3 regions of the Fundidesulfovibrio soli genome follow, and region 3 is predicted to be linked to each of the others. Evidence: riboswitches for the same ligand, from Rfam matches in the RefSeq annotation. Region 3 holds a riboswitch; each other region holds the start of a gene.
What was found. Region 3 has a riboswitch for cobalamin ahead of MLE18_RS16495 (sirohydrochlorin cobaltochelatase). Riboswitches for the same ligand answer to the same signal wherever they lie in the genome.
Positions count from the first base shown of each region.

Region 1 (2,223 bases), on a different contig from region 3:
GCGGGCCAGCACCTGCTGCCCGAGTCCGGTCTTACGGACGCCTCGGGCAACCGCATCCTGGGCGACATCTGCGGCCTGCTCCTCAAGGAGATGAAGCGCTACTTCAAGGACCGCCTGCCCATGACCGTAAAATACATCGACCCCAGCTACATCATCCGCTCCGTGCCCGCGGGCGCCTCGGACCGGGCCCACTGCAACATGCTGGGGGCCATGGCCGTGCATGCGGGCATGGCGGGCAAGACCGGGCTCATGGTCACGGAGATCCACGACATCCCGGCCCACGTGCCCCTGCCCCTGGTCACGGTGGAGCGCAAGCGCATGGACCTCACATCCAACTTCTGGCAGCAGGTGCTCGACTCCACGGGGCAGAACCGCGTGGTGAACACCCCCGGGGCCTGCGGCTGCCCCATCTGAGGCGGCGGCCGCGCTTGACAGCGCTGGCCCGGGCGTATAGCCCTTGCCCTGCCATCTCCGGCCGTTACGGAACACGGTGCGAATCCGTGGCGGTCCCGCCGCAGTAAGCGGAGACGATGCTCGCAATCCACTGTCCCCCCGGGGATGGGAAGGGCGGGCGGAGGACGACCCGCAAGCCTGAAGACGGACGGCCGGACTTGTTTCGCGGATTGGACCTATGGCAACGGCGATCCCTTGACCCCTTCCCGGGGCCAAGGGATTTTTTGTTTTCCCGAACCCGGCGCGTGCCGGTCCCAAAGGATAGACCATGACTTCCCGCAGCGACTTCGACGCCCTGCTCGCCCGCATCGCCCCCGTGGACGCCTCCCTGGCCGCCAAGGCCCAGGCCCACCTGGACAACCTGACCAAGCCCCAGGGCAGCCTCGGGCGCCTGGAGGAGATGGCCCGCCGCCTGTACATGATCCAGGGCGGCCAGGCCCCCAAGGCCGACCCGGCCATGATCTTCACCTGCGCGGGCGACCACGGCGTGGCCGCCGAGGGCGTGAGCCTCTTCCCGCAGGAGGTCACCCGCCAGATGGTGCTCAACTTCGTGGGCGGCGGAGCGGGCATCAACGTGCTGGCCCGCCAGGCCGGGGCGGAGCTGCGCGTGGTGGACGCCGGGTGCGCGGGCGGCGAGTTCCCCAAGCACCCCATGCTGGTGCAGGCCAAGGTCATGCAGGGCACCGCCAACATGGCCCAAGGCCCGGCCATGACCACGGAGCAATGCCTCCAGGCGCTCATGCTGGGCGCCTCCCTGGCGGACACGGCCGCCTCCGACGGCTTCCGGGTGCTGGGCACAGGGGACATGGGCATCGCCAACACCACCCCTTCCACCGCGCTCTATTGCGCCTACCTGGGCATGGCCCCGGTGGCGGTCACGGGCCCCGGCACCGGCCTGAGCGCGGACGGCGTGGCCCGCAAGGCCCAGGTGATCGAGAGGAGCATGCAGGTCAACGCCAAGGCCCTGGCCTCGGGCGACCCCGTGGAGATCCTGGCCGCGCTGGGCGGCTGCGAGATCGCCTGCCTGGCGGGCCTGATCCTGGGCGCGGCCGCCAACCGCATGGCCGTGCTGGTGGACGGCTTCATCTCCTCCGCGGCCTTCGTGGCGGCCTGGAAGATCAGCCCCGCCGTGCTGGACTACTGCTTCTTCAGCCACGCCTCGGCCGAGCCGGGACACCAGAAGATCATGCGCCTCGTGGGAGCATCCCCCCTGCTGGACCTGGGCCTGCGCCTGGGCGAAGGCACCGGGGCGGCCCTGGCCCTGACCGTGCTGCGGGCCGGGGCGGCAATCTACAACGAAATGGCCACGTTCGCCCAGGCCGGGGTGAGCACCTCAGACGCCTGAGCGGGAGCCCAATCATAAGGGTGACAAACCCGGGCGAAGGTCCTATATGAAAAGGGACGGCTCCCCACGGGGGACCGTCCCTTCATTCTTTCGCAATTCGCCCCGGAGCCCGGACATGAACGACGGTCTGGTCCACTTCGCAACCTACGACGGCCTGGTGCACTCGCCGGACGCCGTCACGGCGCATCCGGCGGGCGAATTCTTCGCCGCCCCGGCCGGGCACGTGCTCGTGCCCACCCCGCCCGCCGACCAGGTGATCCACGTCCTGCAGGAGAACATCGTGGGCCACGTGATCAACGAGATCGTCTAGCCTCTCAACCCACCCAGCCTCTCAGCCCCTCCAGGCTCAGCGCCCGATGCGCTCCAGCCCCACGTTCACGAAGCTCCAGATGGACATGCCCCACATGCAGGCCCCCACGACCCAG
Region 1 covers NZ_JAKZKW010000007.1:96,636-98,858, forward strand. The annotation lists gene MLE18_RS08760 (ATP-dependent 6-phosphofructokinase) at 1-414, shown strand, start outside; cobalamin riboswitch at 459-621, shown strand; gene cobT (nicotinate-nucleotide--dimethylbenzimidazole phosphoribosyltransferase) at 722-1,798, shown strand; gene MLE18_RS08770 (hypothetical protein) at 1,914-2,108, shown strand; gene MLE18_RS08775 (hypothetical protein) at 2,145-2,223, opposite strand, start outside.
Region 1: linked by a shared signal. The riboswitch ahead of cobT (nicotinate-nucleotide--dimethylbenzimidazole phosphoribosyltransferase) and the one ahead of MLE18_RS16495 (sirohydrochlorin cobaltochelatase) in region 3 are both predicted to bind cobalamin.

Region 2 (2,223 bases), on a different contig from region 3:
CGGCGGAGGAGCGGCCCTCCAGGTTGAAGCCCTCCAGCAGCAGGTCGCGCAGGCTCCAGCCCGCGCAGTAACCCGCCAGGCCGAAGGATAGGTCGTGGATGTGGAAATACCCGTGGTCGTGGGCGGAGCGCACTTCCTCAGGGTATTTCTCAAGGGCGTAGCGGGCCTGCACCGTGCCGGAGAGGTGCAGCATCAGCCCCTGGAAGGAGTGGCTCATGTTGGCGTTCTCGGCCACGCGCCAGTCCGCCTTGGAGATGTAGTTGTCGATGGTCTCCGCGATGTCCAGGAAGGCGGCCTTCTGCTCGCGCAGGGTGCGGCGCTTCTCGCGGTAGATGATGAAGCGCTTGGCCACCTCGAACATGCGCGAGTCCATGAGCACGCGCTCGACCATGTCCTGCACGTGCTCCTGTATGGGCACGTCGACGCCCTCGAGCTTCTCCTCCACCTTGCGGGCCAGGCGCTTGGCCAGCAGCGGGTCCTGCACGCCGCTGGCGCGCAGGGCCTTGAGGATGGCCTGGGCGATGCGCTCCAGGGACCAGGTTTCCAGGCATCCGTCGCGCTTCATTATCTGCTGGGGCATGTCAGGCTCCCTTCCCCTCGAACTTCGGGGGGATGTATGTTTGTTCCGTAAGCTCGTGGCCGGGGGGCAGGCAATCGCGCACCCGCCGGACATCCTCCGGGGTAAGCCCCGGAACGAGCGTAATTCTGAAAAGAAACGAGCCGGGCCGGGCCTCGGCCAGGGCGAAAATCCGTTCCAGGGCGGCGCGCGCCGCCTCCGGGCTTGCCGCGCCGCCGGTCAGCTCCGGGTAGCGCTCCCAGGGGCCCTTGACGTCCACGGCGAAGAGCGTGCCGGGGTGCAGGGCCAAAATGTGCTCCACCACCCCGGGCAGCATGCCGTTGGTGTCAACCTTGACTGGCAGGCCCAGCCCGGCGAGCCTGCCCACGAGGCCGGGCAGGCCTGGGTCCAGCGTGGGCTCGCCCCCGCAGACCACCACGCCGTCAAGCCAACGCGAACGCTGTGTCAATGTGCGTAGGACGCTCTTGCGGTCCAGTTCGGGGTGCTTCTCCGGGGTGAAGGCCAGGCTCTGGTTGTGGCAGGTGGGGCAGCGCAGGTTGCACCCGCCCAGGTAGACCACGCTCACGCTGCGCCCCGGCCAGTCGCACAGGGAGAAGGGCGTGAAGGCCCTGAGACGCGCCTCGGGCGCCAGGGGCGCTCCGGGGCACGGGGCCGTGGTCAGGGTGCGGGCGAGATTTTCCATAGGCGAACGATTCCCTTACCGCTAGCATATCGGGGCGCACGCAAAAAGAGAAAAATGCGCCGTGATATGCAACGCTTACAATGCAAAAACTGCAACGGCTCGACAATAAAGGAGTTGTCAAAATGATAAAAAACAGCACGCCCGGTGCGAGGTGGTGGACGCGCGCCGGATCATTTCCGGCGGGCGATTCGCGGGAGCCCGTGCCCGTTTCGCGGGGCATGGCCTGATCTCCCCAGGGACGTCTTCTGGCTTCCGGCGGGGTGGTGCCCGGAGGCCTTCCCAGGTGTCTACCCAGTGGCCTCCGCCCATGTGCCGGTTACAGCAGCGCGCCTGCGACGGACTTGCACCGTCTTCCGTTTCCCGGGGCGTACAGGAATTATTCTTACAGATTACCAGAGAAATCTGTCAAGAGACAAATTACAACCCTTTGATACAGCAGGGCTTTTTTTTGAGCGGGCTGCGGTTCAGCCGATAACGGCCGGGCAGCTCGCGCTCCGGCTCAGTCTTCCTTTTTCTTTTTCCAAGGTTTTTCAGTGCCTTGGCGCAGTCGCTCGATGTTCTCCCGGTGTTTCCAGACCACCAGTCCGGAGACCGCGAAGGTCACGGGCACCACGCTGCCCGGCCCGAACCACCAGACCGTGAAGGGCAGGCTCACCGCCAGCAGCAGCGACCCCAGCGAGACGAAGCCCGAGATCGCGATGGCGGCAATGCACAAGCCCACGGAGACCAGCGTGGCGGGAACCGAAAGCGCCAGGAACGCGCCGATGGTGGTGGCCACGCCCTTGCCGCCCTTGTAGTGCAGGAACACCGGGAACATGTGCCCGGCCACGGCCGCCAGGGCCACCAGCCCAGGGTAGAAGCCCCCGCAGCTCATCTGCCAGGCAACGGCCACGGGCAGCAGGCCCTTGAGGGCGTCCAGCACCAGGGTCAGCACGCCGAGCTTGGTGCCGCACAGGCGCGATAC
Region 2 covers NZ_JAKZKW010000009.1:78,498-80,720, reverse strand. The annotation lists gene MLE18_RS10010 (ribonucleoside triphosphate reductase) at 1-580, opposite strand, end outside; gene MLE18_RS10005 (radical SAM protein) at 582-1,259, opposite strand; cobalamin riboswitch at 1,478-1,639, opposite strand; gene plsY (glycerol-3-phosphate 1-O-acyltransferase PlsY) at 1,759-2,223, opposite strand, start outside.
Region 2: linked by a shared signal. The riboswitch ahead of MLE18_RS10005 (radical SAM protein) and the one ahead of MLE18_RS16495 (sirohydrochlorin cobaltochelatase) in region 3 are both predicted to bind cobalamin.

Region 3 (2,223 bases):
ATTCTTGCTGGGAAGGTAGAGGAGGGGAGGGGGGATATGCCTCCGGCGGCCAAAGGGAGTTCCTCCCTTTGGAATCCCCTTTAGCTTCGCGTTGTTGCGGCATACGCTTTCAGCCTGAGACCATATTCTTCATCCCGTATTCCACGTTGTGACGATAGGCCAGCCCCAGCGCCCCTGGCGGCGCGGCGGGCGGCCTTGCGCTGGCGCTTCGCCAGAGGGCCGCAGGCCCGGCAGCTTGGGCCACCCGCCGCGCCGCCAGGGACGCTGGGGCTGGCCCACTGAATGACTTTTCCATCCGCTTCGCAGCAGAGCCGCAGGCCCGGCAGCTTGGGCCGCCCGCCGCGCCGCCAGGGGCGCTGGGCTGGCCCACTGAATGCCTCACCTGAGCTTGCACGGAACTGCTTCAACCCTGGCGGCATGAATCTCCCTCAGCCTCGCGCGGAGCGCAGGGGCAGGCCCACCAACAGGCCCCTTTTCTGCGCTTGCGCCGGAAGGCCGTCGCCTTCATTGACAACCCCCCTCCGACCGGATAGCGCAGGCCCCACAGGTGCCCAGCAATGGGAGAATAGGGAATCCCGTTCAAATCGGGAGCGGTCCCGCCGCCGTAAGTTCCATGCGTGTCCGCCCCTTCGCGCGCCACTGGGGAATCCCCCGGGAAGGCCGGGGCGGACGGAACGAGCCGGAAGACCTGCCTGTGCGTCATACCATGCTTCCAGCAGGGCAACGGGCTATTGCCGTGCATGGACCCCAGAAGGGCGAATACGGGCCGCTTCTCCAGCCGGAAACGGGTGGGGAGCGGCCCGGTCTTCTTCCTTCCAACAAGCCGCAAAGCGATGGAGCGCGCTCATGACTTCCGCCTTCCCCCCCGCCTTGCGTGGAATTCTCGTCCCGTTGCTTGTTCTGGCCTGCCTCGTGTCTGCCGCTTCCGGGGCTCTGGCCCACGGCGAAGCAAAAAACGAGGGGAAGACGGGCCTGCTGCTGGTGGCCTTCGGGACCAGCGCCCAAGGGGCCGACGCGGCCTACGCCAACATAGAAGCCAAGGTCCGGGAGCGCTTCCCGGGCATGGAGGTCCGCTGGGCCTACACCTCCGTGACCATCCGCAACAAGCTGGCCAAAGAGAAGGGCGTCCGACTTGATTCCCCGGCCCTGGCCCTGGCCCGCATGGCCGACGAGGGCTTCGGGCGCGTGGCCGTGCAGTCCCTGCAGACCATCCCCGGCGAGGAGTTCGAGGCCCTGCGCAGGACTGCCCTGGCCTTCTCCGGCATGCCCAAGGGCATCGCCCGGGTGGAGGTGGGCGAGCCTCTGCTGGCCTCCCCGCGGGACATGGAGCGGGCCGCCGCCGCGCTGCTGGCCTCCGTGTCCGCCGAACGCAAGCCGGGCGAGGCGGTGGTCCTGGTGGGGCACGGGTCTCGCCACAACGCGAACGCCTCCTACCCGGCCTTGCAGTACTACCTGTGGCGCAAGGACCGGAACGCCTTCGTGGGCACCGTGGACGCCTCCCCCTCCCGGGAGGACGTGCTGGCGGAGCTCGCCCGGGCGGGCCTGAAGAAGGCCTGGCTCGTGCCGCTGCTCGCCGTGGCCGGGGAGCACGCCCGCAACGACATGGCCGGTGACGGCCCGGATTCCTGGAAGACCGCCCTGGAGGCCCACGGCGTGGCCTGCGCGCCCGTGCTCAAGGGCACGGGGGAGATGGGCCCCGTGGCGGACATCTGGATCGATCATCTTGCCCAGGCGCTGGAGCGCCTGAGATAGCCCGGCCCCCCTGAGGGCAAGGGCGGGGAGCCGCATGAGGGGAGTCGAACCGCTCCTGGCGCTCTGCGTGGCGCTCACCGCGCTGGCGGCAGCCGCGGCCGGGACCGTGCCCGTGCCCGCGGCCGACGCGGCGCGCGTGCTGGCGGGCAAGCTCCTGGGGCAGGAGGGCTGGCTGGCCGGGGTGCCCGCCATGAGCGTGGCCCTGGTCTGGGACGTGCGCCTGCCGCGCATCGCCTGCGCCCTGGCCGTGGGCGGCTCCCTGGGGCTCTCCGGGGCGCTCTTGCAGGGCGTGCTGCGCAACCCCCTGGCGGATTCCTACACCCTGGGGGTCTCTGCGGGCGGGGCGCTGGGAGCCTGCCTGTGCCTGCTGGCCGGGTTCACGGGCCTGGGAGTGCTGTCCGTTCCGGCATGGGCTCTGGCCGGCTCGCTCGGCGCGCTGGCGGTGGTGCTGCTCATGGCCCGGGCCGGGGG
Region 3 covers NZ_JAKZKW010000027.1:4,560-6,782, reverse strand. The annotation lists gene metW (methionine biosynthesis protein MetW) at 1-19, shown strand, start outside; cobalamin riboswitch at 529-710, shown strand; gene MLE18_RS16495 (sirohydrochlorin cobaltochelatase) at 847-1,752, shown strand; gene MLE18_RS16490 (FecCD family ABC transporter permease) at 1,787-2,223, shown strand, end outside.